DNA from 3 places in the Bradyrhizobium sp. AZCC 1578 genome. Region 1 is predicted to be linked to each of the others. Evidence: predicted binding sites of a transcription regulator. Region 1 holds the regulator's gene; each other region holds the start of a gene.

Region 1 (6,108 bases):
CAAATGACCGATCTCTCCGTATCCGTGAGTAACGCGAGCGGGCCCGTTCCGCAGGCGACGCTGCCCGAGGCTGCGCCGAAGGTGACCGCGCGCAGTCTGAACTTCTACTATGGCGAGCACCATGCGCTGAAGAACATCAACCTGACGCTCGGCACCCACCGCGTCACCGCCTTTATCGGCCCGTCCGGCTGCGGCAAATCCACGTTGCTGCGGATATTCAACCGGATGTACGATCTCTATCCTGGTCAGCGCGCCACCGGTCAGCTCTTGCTCGACCAGACCAACGTCCTCGACCCCAAGCTCGATCTCAATCTGCTGCGGGCCCGCGTCGGCATGGTGTTCCAGAAGCCGACGCCGTTCCCGATGACGATCTACGAGAACATCGCCTTCGGTATCCGTCTCTACGAGAAGATCTCCAAGTCGGAGATGGACGGCCGGGTCGAGAAGGCGCTGCGCGGCGGCGCCCTGTGGAACGAGGTCAAGGACAAGCTCAATGCAAGCGGCCTCTCGCTGTCCGGCGGCCAGCAGCAGCGGCTCTGCATCGCGCGCACCGTTGCGGTCAGGCCCGAGGTGATCCTGTTCGACGAGCCCTGCTCGGCGCTCGATCCGATCTCGACCGCCAAGATCGAGGAACTGATCCAGGAACTGGCAGAGGACTACACCATCGCCATCGTCACCCATAATATGCAGCAGGCGGCGCGCGTCTCGGACAAGACCGCCTTCATGTATCTCGGCGAGCTGGTCGAATTCGACGACACCAACAAGATTTTCACCTCGCCGCGCGATCGACGTACCCAGGACTACATCACGGGGCGGTTTGGTTAAGGAGATAACAGATGGCTTCTGAGCACACCGCCAAGGCGTTTGACAGCGACCTCCAGGAATTGACGCGTCTGGTCGCCGAGATGGGCGGCCTTGCTGAGCGCATGATCACCGAATCCGTCGACGCGCTGGTCCGCCGCGACGTCGCGCTCGGCAAGCACGTCGTCGCCACCGACGTCGAGATCGACCGCCTGCAGCATCTGATCGAGGAGCGCGCGGTGCTGACCATCGCCCGCCGCCAGCCGATGGCGATCGATCTGCGCGAGATCGTCGGCGCGATGCGGGTTGCCACCGATCTGGAGCGGATCGGCGACCTCGCCAAGAACATGGGCAAGCGCGTCGCGGCGCTGGAGAACGATTTCCAGCCGCTGAAACTGATGCGCGGCCTCGAGCACATGACCGATCTGGTACAATCGCAGGTCAAGTCGGTGCTGGACGCCTATGCCGCGCACGATCTGCCGGCGGCGATGGCGGTGTGGAAGGGCGACGAAGAAGTCGACGCCATCTGCACCTCGCTGTTCCGCGAACTCCTCACCTACATGATGGAGGATCCGCGCAACATCTCGTTCTGCATCCACCTGATGTTCTGCGCCAAGAATATCGAGCGGATCGGCGACCACGCAACCAACATCGCCGAAACCGTGTTCTACATGATCGAGGGTCAGCAGATGCTCGACAAGCGCCCGAAGGGCGACATGACGACGTTTGCCACGACCGTCTCCAACACTTGAGGAAAGCAGAATGAGCGCGCGCATTATGGTGGTCGAGGACGAGGAAGCGTTGACCACGCTGTTGCGCTACAACCTCGACGCTGAAGGCTATGAGGTCGAGACCGTCGGCCGCGGCGACGATGCGGATACGCGGCTGAAGGAGCGCGTGCCCGATCTCGTCGTGCTCGACTGGATGCTGCCGGGCCTCTCCGGCATCGAGCTGTGCCGCCGTTTGAGAGCGCGCCCCGAAACCAAGCAATTGCCGATCATCATGCTGACCGCGCGCGGGGAGGAGAGCGAGCGGGTGCGGGGGCTTGCGACCGGCGCCGACGATTACATCGTCAAGCCGTTCTCGGTGCCGGAACTGCTGGCGCGCGTAAAGGGCCTGCTGCGGCGGGCGAGCCCCGAGCGGCTCGCCACCGTGCTGACCTATGGCGATATCGAACTCGATCGCGAAAAGCGCCGCGTCGCGCGCTCAGGCCGCCAGATCGATCTCGGCCCGACCGAGTATCGCCTGCTCGAATTTTTCCTCGAGCACCCCGGCCGCGTCTTCAGCCGCGAGCAGTTGCTCGATAGCGTCTGGGGCCGCGACATCTATATCGACGAGCGCACCGTCGACGTCCATATCGGCCGCTTGCGCAAACTGCTCAACCCCGGCCGCGAGCAGGATCCGATCCGCACCGTCCGCGGCGCAGGTTACGCGCTGGATGACCGGTTTGCGAAGGTGGAGCCGTAACGCTCCGTTGCCGTCCTCGCGAACTTCTCGGTCGTCCCCGCGAACGCGGGGACCCATAACCACCAATCTCGATTGTTGAAACGTGCTGGAGCTCCAGCTCAGCGTAACCACAGACACCTGTGGTTATGGGTCCCTGCGTTCGCACTAGGGCATGCACACTTGTTGCGCCGCAAATACTCATGAAAAGCCAAGGGTTTTTGCACTTCTCAAGTGTTGCGACGTAGTTTTGCTGCGCGCGCTCTCCACCCCACCGAAGCGCTGGATTCCGATCTTGCGCGAAAACGCCAGCCTCGATTCCAAAATTTCGATGAGCTCGCATCTTCGATTCTAAAATTGCATATGAAGCCTGAATCGCACTGCAACATGTGTGCATCCACTAGTGCGTTCGCAGGGACGACAAGTTGAGGGGTTCTCGCCTCTATTCCGTCATCCCCGCGAAACGCGAGGACCCATAACCGCCAATCTCGATTGTTGAAATGCGCTGGAGCTCCAGCTCAGCATAACCACCTGCACTTGTGGTTATGGGTCCCTGCATTCGCAGGGACGACATCGTTGAGATAGCGGCGCGCGCCCCTTACCGCGTCTGCTTCGGCTGCTGCCTCCGCCGATCGGCGGCGGGCTGGTAGGCGATGCGCGAGTGGTGGGCGCAATAGGGCAGGCCGGTGAGCGCCTTGCCGCCGCAGAAGAAGAATTCCGGGCTCGAGGGATCGCCGACCGGCCAGTGGCAGGTGGCCTCGTTCAGTTCGAGCAGCGACAGCCGCTGGCTCATCGGCACGACGTTGTCGAAGGCGATCGGATCCGGCTCCATCTCGACTTCGAAGGCGTGTGCCAGCGCGGTGTTGCCGCGCGAGACCGGGCGCGACACCCGCATCATCGGCTGGGCGGGGCGTGCCTTGCGCTGCCGCGGGGCGGCCGAGGAGGGGCTCTTGGCACGGCCGGAAAGGCCCAGCCGGTGCACTTTGCCGATTACGGCGTTTCGCGTCACATTCCCGAGTTCCGCGGCGATCTGGCTCGCCGACAATCCGGCTTCCCAGAGCTTCTTAAGCTGTTCGACGCGATCGTCGGACCAGGTCAAAACCGTCATCGTAATCTTCCCTTCGCATCGCGCCGGCCAATCGGGGGCAGCGCTGGCGAGTCATTCGTCTCAAAAATCCCTGCGGTCAGAATCCCTTAGCCCTCGCCGGACGCGCTAACCGCGCCGAACGTTTACGCCTGCACAAAATGGACTCTTAGGGATCAGAACTGCCGCACGAGATGTCGTACCCGACAGCCCAAACGCTACAATATGGCGTGACTCGGGCGCAAGAGTCCGGGCCCGAACGTCCACATGTTCTGACATCTAGGCATTTCACTGCGTGTTTTCCACCACACCGCAATCTTACGGATTTCAGCATCTTGCACTGCAGGAAAGGCGGCTCCGTGGCGTGTTGACAGCGCCCCACGCCCACATAGAATGCCTCTCACGTGCCGCCCTTAAGAGGCGGCACGTTTCGTTTTCGCAAGACCGGCTGTTGCCGCGTTCGCGCCAATGCACGCCCGCGGCAGGTCTCAAAGGCAGGTCTCAAACCTCAGTGATTGCCATGACCAATAGTGCCACGTCGCATCTGCTCCCGGTCTTCGCCAGGGTCGATCTCGGCTTCGAACGCGGCGAGGGCTGCTGGCTGACCGCCACCAATGGCGAGCGCTATTTGGACTTCACCTCGGGCGTCGCGGTGAATGCGCTCGGTCACTGCCATCCGCACCTGATCGCGGCGCTGCAGGAGCAGTCGACGAAACTCTGGCACATGTCGAACCTGTTCAAGTCGCCGGATGGCGAGAAGCTCGCCGCGCGGCTTTGCGAGCAGAGCTTTGCCGACCTCGTGTTCTTCTGCAATTCCGGCGCCGAGGCGATGGAAGGCGTGATCAAGGTCGTGCGCCGCTATCAATTCTCCAAGGGCCATCCCGAGCGCTATCGTCTCGTCACCTTCGAGGGCGCATTCCACGGCCGCACCCTGGGCACGCTCGCAGCAACCGGCTCCGCCAAATATCTCGAAGGCTTTGGGCCGCCGATGGACGGTTTCGACCAGGTGCCGCATGGCGATCTCGAAGCGGTCAAGAAAGCGATCGGCCCGCAGACCGCGGGGATCCTGATCGAGCCGGTGCAGGGCGAGGGCGGCGTGCGCTCGGCGCCGCAGTCTTTCTTCAAGGCGCTGCGCCAGCTCTGCGACGAGAAGGGCCTGTTGCTCGCGTTCGACGAGGTGCAGACCGGCATGGGCCGCACCGGCGATCTCTTCGCCTATAAGCGCGTCGGCGTGACACCGGATGTGATGTCGCTGGCCAAAGCGTTGGGCGGCGGCTTCCCGATCGGCGCGGTGCTGGCGACGGCGGAAGCCGCAAGCGGCATGACGCCGGGCTCGCACGGCTCGACCTTCGGCGGCAATCCGCTGGCGATCGCAGCCGCCAATGCCGTGCTCGACGTGATGCTGGAGCCGGGCTTCTTCGATCACGTGCAGAAGATGTCGCTGCTGTTGAAACAGAAAATGGCCTCCGTCGTCGATCGCTATCCCGCCGTGCTGTCGGAAGTTCGCGGCGAGGGGCTTCTGGTCGGCGTCAAGGCCGTGGTGCCGTCGGGCGATCTCGTCAATGCGTTGCGCGACGAGAAATTGCTCACCGTCGGCGCCGGCGACAATGTGGTGCGGTTCCTCGCGCCGCTGATCGTCACCGAGGCCGAGATCGAGGAATCCGTGCAAAGGTTGGAGCGCGCCTGTGTCGCGCTGTCCGCTGGCCAGTTGAAGAAGGCGGCGGGCTGATGAGCAAATCCGTCCGTCACTTCCTCGACATCAATGAACTGCCGTTAGATGAATTGCGCAGCATGCTGACCCTGAGCGCCACCATGAAGGCGAAGCTGAAAGCGCATGAGAAGGGCAAGAAGCCGCTCGAAGGCAAGACGCTGGCGATGATCTTCGAACGTCCCTCGACCCGCACCCGGGTGTCGTTCGACGTCGGCATGCGCCAACTCGGCGGCGAATCCATCATGCTGACCGGTGCCGAGATGCAGCTCGGCCGCGGCGAGACCATCGCCGACACCGCGCGCGTGCTGTCGCGCTATGTCGATGCGATCATGATCCGCATCCTCAACCACGACGCGCTCCTGGAATTGGCCGCGCACGCCACGGTGCCCGTGATCAACGGCCTGACGCGGCGCTCGCATCCCTGCCAGGTGATGGCCGACCTGATGACCTTCGAGGAGCATCGCGGGCCGATCGAGGGCAGGACCGTAGCCTGGACCGGCGACGACAACAATGTGCTGGCATCCTGGGCGCATGCAGCCGAGCGTTTCAAGTTCAGGCTCAATGTCGCAACCCCGCCGCAACTTGCGCCGAACAAGGCGATGAAGGACTGGATCAAGGCGACGCAAGCGCCGATCGTGCTCGGCACCGATCCCGAAGCCGCGGTGCGCGGCGCCGATTGCGTCGTTACCGACACCTGGGTCTCGATGGGCGACAAGGACGGCGAACATCGCCACAATGTGCTGAAGCCCTATCAGGTCAATGCGAAGCTGATGTCGCTGGCCAAGCCGGACGCGATCTTCATGCACTGCCTGCCCGCCCATCGCGGCGAGGAAGTCACCGATGAAGTGATCGACGGCGCGCAGTCGGTCGTGTTCGACGAAGCCGAAAATCGCCTGCATGCGCAGAAAGGCATTCTGGCCTGGTGTTTTGACGCGGTGGCATAGGTTTCTCCGTCGTCCCTGCGAAAGCAGGGACCCATACGCCGCGGCCCCAATAATTAAAGGCAGTGGTTGACGCCTTGCCTTACTCACAACGCCCTGTGGTTATGGGTCCCTGCGTTCGCAGGGAC
Region 2 (6,108 bases), 2.0 Mb from region 1:
TCGCCGCCCGATCATCCAGGCCGCGTCGAATCTGCCGTCGCGTTCGGTGCGCCAGGCTTACGACTACGTGCTGTCGGAAGGCTCGCCCGAGCACTATGAGGAATTCATCCGCCTTTACCCGCACGATCCGCTGTGCGACCACATCCGCCTGCTGCTCGGCAATTTGCGGATGGCGACGGCGTGGCACAAAGCGGTGGTCGCCAACTCGCCGTTCGCCTACAAGACGTTCCATGACAATTATTCCAACAGCCCCTACGCCAAGTCCGCGCTGAAGCTACAGGGCGCGCCGAAGGCCGTGCCACTGATGCAGTTCACGCATCTGGCGAAGCAGTCGCCGACATTCAAGCCGGGCAACATCGGTAATTCACCCATACTCGGCATCTCCAAGCACAATCTTGGCGCCCATGCCCACATGCCGGTGCCTTCCAAGATCATCACGCTGCCTGCCAAGGGCACGGCAACGAATAGCCCGATCAATGGCGGCATCAACAACGGCAACGCGGGCAAGGTCACGACCCTGCCTGGCAAGCTCACTGGCAATAGTAGTGGTATTGGCGGAAAGGCCACGACCCCGCCCGGCAAGATCAACCCGATCCCTGTCAATGCCGGCAACAACAGCAGCAAGATCGGCAAGGTCACGACCTTGCCGCCCGGGATTCATAACAATCCGATGCGGGTCACCAAACCCATCACGACCAGGCCCATGATGACTAGGCCCATGATGACCACCGCGCCGCGTCGGTTCAGCGGCGGCATGGGCGGCGGAGGAGGTTTCAGCCAGCGCTTCGCCTCGAGCCCGTCCCGCAGCTCGTTCGGCGGGTCATTCGGCGGCGGCTTCAGGCGCTGAATAAGGAGCTCCGGACAACAAAAAGCGGGCAGAGCACATGCTCTGCCCGCTTCCGTTTAAGATGTGATGGTCAGGCGACCAGCTTGGCGAACAGGTCCGCGTCGACATTGCCACCGGAAAGCACGATGACGACGTTCTTTCCCCTGGCATCGATGCGGCCGGCCAACAGTGCGGCGAGGCCGACCGCCCCGCCGGGCTCGACCACCAGCTTCAATTCCCGGTAGGCATAGGCCACCGCCGCGCCGACTTCCTCGTCGGACGCGGTCACGCCGTTTGCGAGCAGCTTGCTGTTGATCGAAAAGGTGAGTTCGCCCGGCATCGCCGCCATCAGCGCATCGCAGATGGTGCGGCCGGCGGCGTGATGGGGCTCGCGGTGGCCGGCGCGGAGGGACAGGCCGTGATCGTCATAGTCCTTGGGCTCGGCGACGATCACCTGCGCTTGCGGAAATTTTGCCTTCACGGCCGTCGCGACGCCGGCGATCAGCCCGCCGCCGGAGGCCGGCGCTACCACGATATCGGGCACGAGCCCGAGCGCTGTCATGTCCTCGGCGATTTCACGGCCCGCAGTGCCCTGCCCTGCAATGACGAAGGGATCGTCATAGGGCCGGACCAGCGTCGCACCGCGTTTGCCGGCGATGCCGTTGGCGATCGCTTCGCGGTCCTCCTTGTCGCGGTCGTAGAGCACCACCTCGGCGCCATAGCCCTTGGTGCGCTCGCGCTTGGTGATAGGCGAGTCCGCCGGCATCACGATGGTGGCCTGCATGTTGAGGATCTGCGCCGCCGCTGCCACGCCCTGGGCGTGGTTGCCGGAAGAGAATGCGACCACCCCGCCGCCGCGCTTATCCTGCGGAATCGAGGCCAGCTTGTTGAAGGCGCCGCGGAACTTGAACGATCCGGTCCGCTGCAGCATTTCGGGCTTCAGAAAGACCTTGGTCCCGACGCGCTCGTTGAGAACGGGGAACGACAACAGCGGCGTCCGCACCGCGAACGGGCCAACCACTCGCGCCGCCGCATCGATATCTGCAGCACCGACCGGTGCCGTTGAGGCTTTTTCCGTCATGCGCACTTTGTATCGCGCAAGCGGACCGGCGGGCAATACAGATTCAGGTGATATCAGGCGGCGAAATGCGGGTCCTCCGCCACGAATTCGGCCAGCTCGCCTTCCGGCCGCAGGGGACCAAGATTGAGGGCATGATGGACGAAAGCCCGTGCCGAGGCTTGCCAGCTATGGGCGGCAGCAAATTCCACGCATTCTTTCCGCGAAATCTGCAGCGCCTCCAGGCAGGCCGCGCGCAAATCCTCGTTCAGCACGCCAACCGGCGCCGAGCCGATCACGTCGCGGGGACCGTTGACTGGAAAAGCCGCAACCGGCAGACCGCTGGCCAGCGCCTCCAGCAGCACCAAGCCAAACGTGTCGGTCTTGCTGGGAAAGACGAAAACATTGGCCGCCGCATAGATTTCGGCCAGTTCCTCGCCATGCCGCGCGCCGAGGAACACGGCGTTAGGATATTTGCGCTCCAGCGCCATCCGGGCCGGCCCATCGCCGACGATGAGCTTGGTGCCGGGCAGATCGAGATCGAGGAAGGCTTCGAGATTCTTCTCTACCGCGACACGGCCGACGCTGAGATATACAGGCATCGGCAGGCAGAGATCGGCGCTGCGCGGATGGAACAGCGAGGTATCGACGCCGCGTGACCACAGTACCACGTTACGAAAGCCACGCAGGCGCAGCTCAGCCGCCAGCGCCGGCGTCGCCGCCATTACCGCCCGGCTCGGCCGGTGGAAGGCACGTAGCGCCCACCAAACCCAGGATTCCGGAATCGGCGAGCGCGCCGACACATATTCCGGAAACCGGGTGTGAAAGCTCGTGGTGAACGGCAAGCCGCGCTTGCGGCAATAGCGCCGCACCAACAGCCCGATTGGCCCCTCGGTCGCGATATGTATGCTGTCGGGCCTTGCCGCTTCGATCAGTTGCGCGATCTTGCCGGGAAGCGGCAGAGCCAGCCGCAGGTCGGGATAGCTCGGCATCGCAAAGGTGCGAAATGATTGCGGCGTCAGAAAGCTCACCTCGACGCCAAGCCCCGTGGCCGCCTCCGTCATCGCGGTCAGCGTGCGTACTACCCCGTTGACCTGGGGATGCCACGCATCGGTCGCGACCAGGATATGCGTCATGCGGCGCGCGCCGCGACGCGGGGAACTGGCGCCGCCCTTCGCTGCGGATCGGTCCAGGTGATGATCTCGAACCGGCCGTCCTCGTGCTCGGCGAGCGCGGTGCAGCTTTCCACCCAGTCGCCGCAATTCATGTAGCGGATGCCGTGCTCGTCGCGGATGGTGGCATAGTGAATGTGGCCGCAGATCACGCCGTCGGCGCCGTGACGTCGCGCCTCGCCGGCCAGCGTCTGTTCAAACGCGCCGATGTAGTTCACGGCGTTCTTGACCTTCAGCTTCGCCCATTGCGACAGCGACCAATACGGCACGCCGAACATGCGGCGGAAGAAGTTGACGAGGCGATTCATCTGAATGGCGAAGTCGTAGGCCTTGTCGCCGAGATGGGCGAGCCAGCGCGCGTTCTGCACCACGAGATCGAAGATATCGCCGTGGATGACGAGATAGCGTTGGCCATCGACGCCGGTATGAATGGTGTTTTCCACCACGTCGATGCCGCCGAAATGCGTGCCGTAATAGTTGCGCAGGAACTCGTCGTGATTGCCCGGCACGTAGATGACCTTGGCGCCCTTGCGCGCCTTGCGCAGCATCTTCTGCACGAAGTCGTTGTGCGATTGCGGCCAGTACCAGCTCGACTTCAGCGCCCAGCCATCGACGATATCGCCGACGAGATAGATGGTGTCGGCGTCGTGGCTTTTGAGGAAGTCCAGCAAACGGTCGGCTTGCGAGCCGCGGGCGCCGAGATGGACGTCGGAGATGAACAAGGTACGAAAGCGCCGTTCGGGGCTCTCTTCACTCAAGGAGTCACTACCCATACCTGTCCCCTGACAGATTTCTGTGACAGGGCGATGACTGTTCACGCCGCGATATTCCCGCGAGAATCAATGCCGTGCCCCACAACTTGCGGATAGCAGCGCGATGCGACAGACAAGCGACATTGGAGAGGCAACTTCTCGACGTTGTCTCTGCCTCGTGCGCAATCGCGCATTAACCCATCATCAACAGGGTCAATTATCGTGGAAGATTAACCATCCCCGTAATTCAACGGATGCGCCGCGGCGCAAAAAGTCCCTGCGCGATTGCGCACCAGACAAGGACGGCAGCTAATAAAACTTATGAAAATGGTGGATCGGGCCGTGACCGCGGCCGACGCTGAAGCGATCTGCCGCCGCAATCGCAGCGCTGACCCACGCCTTGGCGTTACGCACGGCGGTTTCCATGCCCGCGCCCTTCGCGAGTTCCGCTGCAATCGCCGAGGACAATGAGCAGCCGGTGCCATGGGTATTTTTCGTCGCAATGCGCGGCGCGGCCAGCGCGATGGTGCCGCTCGTGCCGATCAGATAGTCGATGCACTCGGCGCCCTCCCCGTGGCCGCCCTTGATCAGCACCGCCTTGCAGCCCATGGCCAGCAATCGCCTGCCTTGGCTTGCGACGGCGGCCTCACCCGCAGCCACCGGTTCGTCGAGCAGCGCGGCGGCCTCAGGCAAATTGGGCGTAATGACCGAAGCTAACGGAATGAGTTTTGTCCGCAGCGCCTCGACCGCTTCGGCAGCCAGCAGCCGGTCGCCGGAGGTTGCGACCATCACGGGATCGAGCACAACATGCTTCGGCGACCAGCGCTTGAGGCCGGCGACGATGGCGTCGATAATCGATGGCTGCGCCACCATGCCGATCTTGACCGCTCCGACGTCGAGATCGGAAAACACCGCATCGATCTGCGCGGTCACGAACTCCGCCGGCATCTGATGGATGCCGCTGACGCCTTCGGTATTCTGTGCCGTCAGCGCCGTGATCACGGAGGCGCCGTAGACGCTGAGCGAGGCAAACGTCTTCAGGTCGGCCTGGATACCGGCGCCGCCAGAGGAATCGGAGCCGGCGATGGTCAGCGCGATCGGCGCCGTCATCGCAAGCCTCGTGCAAGTCGTCGGTTGAAGGCCATGTAATGTCCTACCGCGCCATGGCATGGGCAGCAAGCTGGCTTGCCATTATCGGCGGTTTTTGGCCTATTGGGACCAACTAATTCGGAGACGACAGCGATGGTTCCCTTCTTTGTCCAGTTCAAATGCAAACTCGGCCAATCCTATGCCGTCGCCAATGCGCTCGCGGAGGCCGAGATCGCTTCGGAGATCTATTCCACTGCCGGTGACTACGATCTGCTGGTCAAGTTCTACGTCGATAAGGACACCGACATCGGCCATTTCGTCAACGAGAAGGTGCAGGTGATTCCAGGGATCCAGGACACCCACACCATCATCACCTTCAAGGCGTTCGGCTCGGGTTAGGCATCGGCCTGCCTCCCCAAGGCCGCGTCCCTGGCGCGGCCGATAGGTCCGCCTGTGATGGAGGAGCTGCCAGCCCTGCCCGCCTGCCACGCCAATTGAGCGCCCCACCGCAATGGATGGTTAACGACGTTAACCATGGCATGCTTTTGCCATAAGGGGATCATGCTACCGCCTTGATATTTTTGATTATCTAGGGCGTCGTCAATCGGAAGTTCCGCGGCGGGGACGGTCCGAGGGGGAAACGGTCGCGAGTACCACCATGGGGACGCTGTACGATTTGCTCGGAGCGCTTCCGAGTGATGACGCCGAGGAATTGCGGAAGGCATTCCGCAAGGCCGCGAAGGCGACTCATCCCGATATCAATCCCGACGATCCCGATGCTGCGCTGAGGTTCAGGGAACTCATGCGCGCCTATGACATCCTGACCGACACCGAGCAGCGCGCGACCTACGATCAGTTGCTCGCCATTGCGCTGCAGCCGCCGGCCACCAAGGCAATCCAGACATACGAGACCGTACGAAAGGTCGCCTCCAACACGATGGCGGCAACGGTCATTTCCGCGGTGCTGGTCGGCGGCTACACGGTGTTCGGATTGTTTTCAAAACCGCCGGGCGCCGCAGAAATCGCAGATGGCGTGCAGCAGGTTGCCGCGCTGCAGCCCGACGCTACCGCGCAGGACGGATCCCGTGCCCAGCGCGAAGAAGAACTTTCAACCGGCAGCGTGGCCCCCATCGCTGCCACGGCACCCGCCGCAAAGGAAGCCCGCGCCGCGCCGCTCGGCCGCTTCGAGCCGGTCCCGGCCTTCGCCACGTA
Region 3 (6,108 bases), 3.7 Mb from region 1:
CGCTGCCGAAATAGACCGGCGTCAGATGGCCCTCGCGAAACGCGTCCAGCTCGAACGGCTTGCAGGCTTCCGACACCAGCGCGAGTTCGTCCTTGATCTCGGCGACGTCGAGATTGGGGTTGCGGCCGGCAAGATCGGCGATATCGATCTGCTCGGTCGCGCCGGTCTTGGCGCCGCCGCCTTCGAGCAGGCGCACGCCGCCGTTGACGACGTCGTAGGTGCCGAGGAAGTCGCGGCCGCGACCGACCGGCCAGGTCATCGGGGTGGTGTCGAGCGCCAGCGTCTTTTCGATCTCGTCCAGCAGTTCGAACGTGTCGCGGCTCTCGCGGTCCATCTTGTTGATGAAGGTGATGATCGGAATGTCGCGCAGCCGACACACCTCGAACAGCTTTCGCGTCCGCGCCTCGATGCCCTTGGCGGCGTCGATCACCATGACGGCGGAATCGACCGCGGTCAGCGTCCGGTAGGTGTCTTCCGAGAAGTCTTCGTGGCCGGGCGTGTCCAAGAGGTTGAAGACGAGGTCCTGGAATTCGAAGGTCATCACCGAGGTCACGACCGAGATGCCGCGCTCGCGCTCGATCTTCATCCAGTCGGAACGGGTATTGCGCCGCTCGCCCTTGGCCTTGACCTGCCCTGCCAGATTGATGGCGCCGCCGAACAGCAGGAGCTTCTCGGTCAGCGTGGTTTTGCCGGCGTCCGGATGGGAGATGATCGCAAATGTGCGCCGCCGCGCGACTTCAGCTGATAGCGGCGAGCGGGACGGCGATTCGGCTGTAACGGCAATGTCGGACATGAGGCTCGAGCGTTTGGCAGGGAAAACCGCGCTGATCAAGCCTCATTTGGTGGTTGCGAGGGCTCCTGGCCAGTCCCATATCGGCAGCGGAAGGACGGCCTTCCAATTTTGCAGCTCATCCGCGGGGACGACCCTGCCTGGTTCGGAGGGTTGTCATGGCCTGGATCGTGTTGTTCGTCGCCGGTCTCATGGAAGTGGGTTGGGCGATCGGCCTCAAATATACCGAGGGTTTCACGCGACTTGTTCCATCCGTCCTGACGCTCGCCTGCATGGCAGGGAGCATCGTCCTGCTCGGCCTTGCCTTGAAAGCGCTTCCGATCGGAACCGCCTACGCGGTATGGACCGGCATCGGCGCGGTCGGAACGGCCATCCTGGGCATCGCGCTGTTCGGCGAACCCGCGACCGCCGCCCGCCTCGCCTGCATCGGACTGATCGTGGCCGGCATCGTCGGGCTTAAACTCGTCACCGGATCAGCGTAGCAACAGCACGGCCCAATAGGTCAGCGCCGCGATAATCGCCGACGCCGGAATGGTGATCACCCAGGCATACACGATCGAACTCGCGACGTTCCAGCGCACCGCCGAGACCCGCCGCGCCGCGCCGACGCCGACGATGGAGCCAGTAATGGTGTGGGTCGTGGATACGGGAACCCCGAGATAGGTCGCCATGAACAGGGTCGCAGCTCCACCGGTTTCGGCGCAAAAGCCCTGCATCGGCGTCAATTTCGTGATCCGCAATCCCATGGTGCGGACGATCCGCCAGCCCCCCATCAACGTGCCGAGCCCCATCGCCGCCTGGCAGGAAATCACGACCCAGAACGGGATGGCAAAATCCGCCCCGAGGTGGCCTTGCGAATACAAAAGCACCGCGATGATGCCCATGGTCTTTTGCGCGTCGTTGCCGCCATGGCCGAGCGAATAGAGCGATGCCGAGACGAATTGCAGGATGCGGAAGGCGCGGTCCACCGCAAACGGCGTCGAGCGCACCGACAGCCAGGACACGATCGCAACCAGCACCAGCGCTAGCAGAAACCCGACCAGCGGCGACAACACGATCGCCAGCAGCGTTTTTGACAGGCCGCTCCAGACCGCCGCGGAAATCCCGGCCTTGGCCACGCCTGCGCCGACCAATCCGCCGATCAACGCGTGCGAACTCGAGGATGGAATGCCGAGCCCCCAGGTAATCAGGTTCCAGACAATGGCCCCGACCAGCGCAGCGAAGATCACAGCCGCATCGACGACGTCGGGCTCGATGATCCCCTTGCCGATCGTGTTGGCGACATGCAGCCCGAAGACGAGAAAGGCGATGAAATTGAAGAAAGCCGCCCAGAACACCGCATAATGCGGGCGCAGCACGCGAGTCGACACGATCGTCGCGATCGAATTGGCGGCGTCGTGCAGGCCGTTGAGGAAATCGAACAGCAGTGCGACCGCGATCAGGAAGATCAGAATCGGTAGGCCAAGCGTGGCGTCCACTGAATTGGCCCTGCCCTATACCTGTTCGATCACGATCGAGTTGATCTCGTTGGCGACGTCGTCGAAGCGATCGGATACTTTTTCGAGATGCTTGTAGATCTCGGCGCCGACGACGAAGTCCATCGAATTGCCGTTGCGGTGCTTGAGAAACAGTTCCTTCAAGCCGATGTCGTGAAGATCGTCGATACGGCCCTCCAGCTTTCCGATTTCCTCGGTGATGGCGGTCAGCATCGCGACGTTGTTGCCGATCGACTGCATCAGCGGGATCGCGCGGCTGACGAGATTGGCGCACTCGACCAACAGCGTGGCTATTTCGCGCATCGGAGGCTCGAACGTTCGGACCTCGAACAGCACCACCGCCTTCGCGGTCTGCTGCATCTGGTCGATCGCGTCGTCCATCGACGTGATCAGATTCTTGATGTCGCCGCGGTCGAACGGGGTAATGAAGGTGCGGCGGACCGCGGTCAGGACCTCGCGGGTGATTCCGTCGGCGTCGTGTTCGAACTGATTGACTCGCTGGCAGAATACCGGCGTCTCGTCGCCGCCGCGCATCATGTCCTGCAACGCCAGCGCGCCCTGCACGACCGTCTGGGCGTGGCGGGCAAATAGGTCAAAAAACCGCTCCTCTTTGGGCAAAAAGGCACGAAACCAGCGCAGCATGGGTATTTTTTCCGTCGTTCAGAAACAGCCGCGGAGCGCGCTGTCACAAAACTGTCATAGATCATTCGAGGGAAAAGCGCGCGACGTCCGGCCCCAGGAACCGGGTCATCCACCACTTTGTGGAGCCGAAAAACTGCGCCCAAACCGCCGTTTTTAGAGGGATCGGCGGAAATAATGCGCGATCTCGCCGATGATGCCTCGGCGGAACGTCAACACGCAGGCCACGAAGATGACGCCCTGGATCACCGTCACCCATTGGCCGAAGCCGGCCAGATATTGCTGCATGGCAATGATAACGAAGGCCCCAACGACCGGACCGAACACCGTGCCGAGGCCGCCGACCAGCGTCATCAGCACGATTTCACCCGACATCGTCCAGTGCACGTCGGTGAGGGAGGCGTTCTGCGCCACGAACACCTTCAGCGAACCCGCAAAGCCCGCAATCGTTCCGGAGAGGATGAAAGCGAGCAGCTTGTACTGGTCAGTCTTGTAGCCCAGCGAGATCGCGCGCGGCTCGTTTTCGCGAATGGCTTTCAAGACCTCGCCGAACGGCGAGTTGATGGTGCGGTAGATCAGGAGGAAGCCGCCGAGGAATCCGGCAAGCACCACGTAGTAAAGCACCGTGGGCTTGGCGAGATTGAATATTCCAAACAGATAGCCCTGCGGAATACCCTGGATGCCGTCCTCGCCATGCGTGAACGGTGCCTGCAGATAGATGAAATACAGGAGCTGCGAGAGCGCCAGCGTGATCATCGAAAAGTAGATGCCCTGGCGACGGATCGAGATGAAGCCGGTGACGACGGAAAGCGCGGCGGCGCCGGCGACACCGACCAGAATTCCGACTTCCGGCGTTACACCCCAGACCTTGAGCGCATGCGCCGAGCAGTAGCCCGCGGTCCCCAGAAACATGGCGTGGCCGAACGACAGCAGGCCGCCATAGCCGATCAGGAGGTTGAAAGCGCAAGCAAGCAGCGCGAAGCACAGCGCCTGCATCACGAAGAACGGATAGATGCCCGTCAGGGGTACGAGCCCCAGCAGCACCGCCATCCCGGCGAACACGATCATTTCGTCGCGCATCGCTTGCGGCGTTATCGGCAGTGTGTCGTCAGTCAATGTGCTCATGTCAGGCAGCCCGTCCAGTCAGTCCCGTTGGCTTCAGCAGCAACACCAGCACCATCAGGACGAACACCACGGTGTTGGAAGCTTCGGGATAAAAATACTTGGTCAGTCCCTCGATTACGCCGAGCGCAAATCCGGTGATGATCGATCCCATGATCGATCCCATACCGCCAATCACCACCACCGCGAACACGACGATGATCAGGTCCGCGCCCATCAATGGCCGGACCTGGTTGATCGGCGCGGACAATACGCCGGCCAGCGCCGCCAAGCCGACGCCGAGGCCGTAGGTCAGCGTGATCATCCGCGGCACGTTGATGCCGAATGCGCGTACCAGGGTTGGGTTTTCAGTCGCCGCACGCAGATTGGCGCCGAGCCGGGTCTTCTCGATCAGGAACCAGGTCGCAAGGCACACCACGAGCGAGAAGACGACGACCCAGCCGCGGTAGATCGGCAGGAACATGAATCCGAGATTCATGCCGCCCTGTAATCCGCGGAACCCGCCGACCTCCGGATAATCAGGAATCGCGTACGGCAGGCCGGACGAGCCGAAGTAATTCTGGAACACGCCCTGCACGATCAGCGCGATGCCGAACGTCAACAACAGCCCGTAGAGGTGGTCGAGACCGGCCAGCCATTGCAGCATGGTCCGTTCGAGGATCATGCCGAAGATGCCGACGACAATCGGCGCGATGATCAGGGCCCACCAGTATCCAATCCCCGTGAGATGCAGCAGAAAATATGCGCAGAACGCGCCCATCATGTAGAGCGCGCCATGGGCGAAATTGATGATGTTGAGCATGCCGAAGATCACGGCGAGCCCGAGACTGAGCAGCGCGTAGAATGATCCGTTGATCAATCCCACCAAAAGCTGGGCGTAGAGAGCTTGCATCGGTTTCGCACTCAATCTCGTTATGATGCGGGTTAGCTTGGGCCGCGAGAGAAGGCCCGCCGGCATGACGCCGACGGGCCATCGTTGTTACTTCTTTACCAGCGGACAGGCGCTTTCCGAAAGCGGCCGGAAGGCCTGCTCGCCGGGAGTGGTGCCGATCAGCTTGTAATAGTCCCACGGCCCCTTGGATTCGGAGGGTTTCTTGACCTCGAACAGGTAGGCCGGATGAAGCTTGCGGCCGTCGGGGCGGATCGTGCCCTTGCCGAACAGCGGATCATCGGTGGGCGTTTCCTTCATTTTCGCCACCACCTTGACGCCATCGTGCGGATTGCCGCCCATTGCATCGATCGTCTTGAAATAGTGGATCAGGCCCGAATACACCCCGGCCTGCACCATCGACGGCATCGCCTTGTTCTTCATCCGCTCGGAGAAACGCTTCGAAAACGCGCGGGTGCCGTCGTTCAGATCCCAGTAGAAGGTTTCCGTGAAGTTCAGGCCCTGAGCCACCTTGAGGCCGAGGGAGTGGACGTCGTTGATGAACAGCAGCAGTCCCGCGAGCTTCTGCCCGCCCGAGACGATGCCGAACTCTGCAGCCTGCTTGATGGTATTGGTGGTGTCGCCGCCGGCGTTTGCCATGCCGATGATCTTGGCCTTGGACGCCTGTGCCTGCAGCAGGAACGAGGAGAAGTCCGACGAATTCAGGGGGTGCCTGACGGTGCCGATAACCTTGCCGCCCGACTTGACGACGACCGCGGAAGTGTCGCGTTCCAGCGCGTGGCCGAACGCGTAATCCGCAGTCAGGAAGTACCAGGTATCGCCACCGGCCTTCACCAGCGCCTGGCCGGTAGAGTTGGCGAGCATGTAGGTGTCGTAGACCCAGTGAATCGTGTTCGGCGAACACTGCGTATTGGTGAGATCCGACGTCGCCGCGCCGGTATTGATCATGATGGCGTTCTTTTCCTTCACCAGATTGTTGACCGCCAGCGCCACGCCGGAGTTCAGCACATCCACGAAGATATCGACCTTGTCGACGTCGATCCATTGACGGGCGACGGTGGTGCCGATGTCGGGCTTGTTCTGGTGGTCGGCGGAGACGATGTCGATCTTCCAGCCCTTGGCCGCAAGGCCGGAATCCTCGACCGCCATCTGGGCGGCGACCGTCGAGCCGG

Evidence for each region. Region 1 encodes PhoB, which activates phosphate uptake and scavenging genes when phosphate is short. Its sites were predicted from a motif close to TGTCATNNANCTGTCAT; they were not measured.
Region 2: V1290_RS07485 (UDP-2,3-diacylglucosamine diphosphatase) is a predicted target of PhoB. The motif match lies at 3,851-3,867, and genes of this name have one in related genera.
Region 3: V1290_RS34065 (DUF47 domain-containing protein) is a predicted target of PhoB. The motif match lies at 2,970-2,986, and genes of this name have one in related genera.

What each region holds. Positions count from the first base shown of each region.
Region 1 covers NZ_JAZHRZ010000001.1:3,418,593-3,424,700, reverse strand. The annotation lists gene pstA (phosphate ABC transporter permease PstA) at 1-7, shown strand, start outside; gene pstB (phosphate ABC transporter ATP-binding protein PstB) at 4-825, shown strand; gene phoU (phosphate signaling complex protein PhoU) at 837-1,553, shown strand; gene phoB (phosphate regulon transcriptional regulator PhoB) at 1,564-2,268, shown strand; gene V1290_RS16310 (GcrA family cell cycle regulator) at 2,843-3,352, opposite strand; gene V1290_RS16305 (aspartate aminotransferase family protein) at 3,849-5,057, shown strand; gene argF (ornithine carbamoyltransferase) at 5,057-5,983, shown strand.
Region 2 covers NZ_JAZHRZ010000001.1:1,455,479-1,461,586, forward strand. The annotation lists gene V1290_RS07470 (caspase family protein) at 1-847, shown strand, start outside; gene V1290_RS07475 (threonine ammonia-lyase) at 918-1,907, opposite strand; gene V1290_RS07480 (glycosyltransferase family 4 protein) at 1,961-3,019, opposite strand; gene V1290_RS07485 (UDP-2,3-diacylglucosamine diphosphatase) at 3,016-3,828, opposite strand; gene thiD (bifunctional hydroxymethylpyrimidine kinase/phosphomethylpyrimidine kinase) at 4,117-4,917, opposite strand; gene V1290_RS07495 (Lrp/AsnC ligand binding domain-containing protein) at 5,050-5,295, shown strand; gene V1290_RS07500 (J domain-containing protein) at 5,555-6,108, shown strand, end outside.
Region 3 covers NZ_JAZHRZ010000001.1:7,159,594-7,165,701, reverse strand. The annotation lists gene V1290_RS34080 (peptide chain release factor 3) at 1-793, opposite strand, end outside; gene sugE (quaternary ammonium compound efflux SMR transporter SugE) at 949-1,272, shown strand; gene V1290_RS34070 (inorganic phosphate transporter) at 1,264-2,268, opposite strand; gene V1290_RS34065 (DUF47 domain-containing protein) at 2,284-2,928, opposite strand; gene V1290_RS34060 (branched-chain amino acid ABC transporter permease) at 3,082-4,050, opposite strand; gene V1290_RS34055 (branched-chain amino acid ABC transporter permease) at 4,052-4,939, opposite strand; gene V1290_RS34050 (ABC transporter substrate-binding protein) at 5,027-6,108, opposite strand, start outside.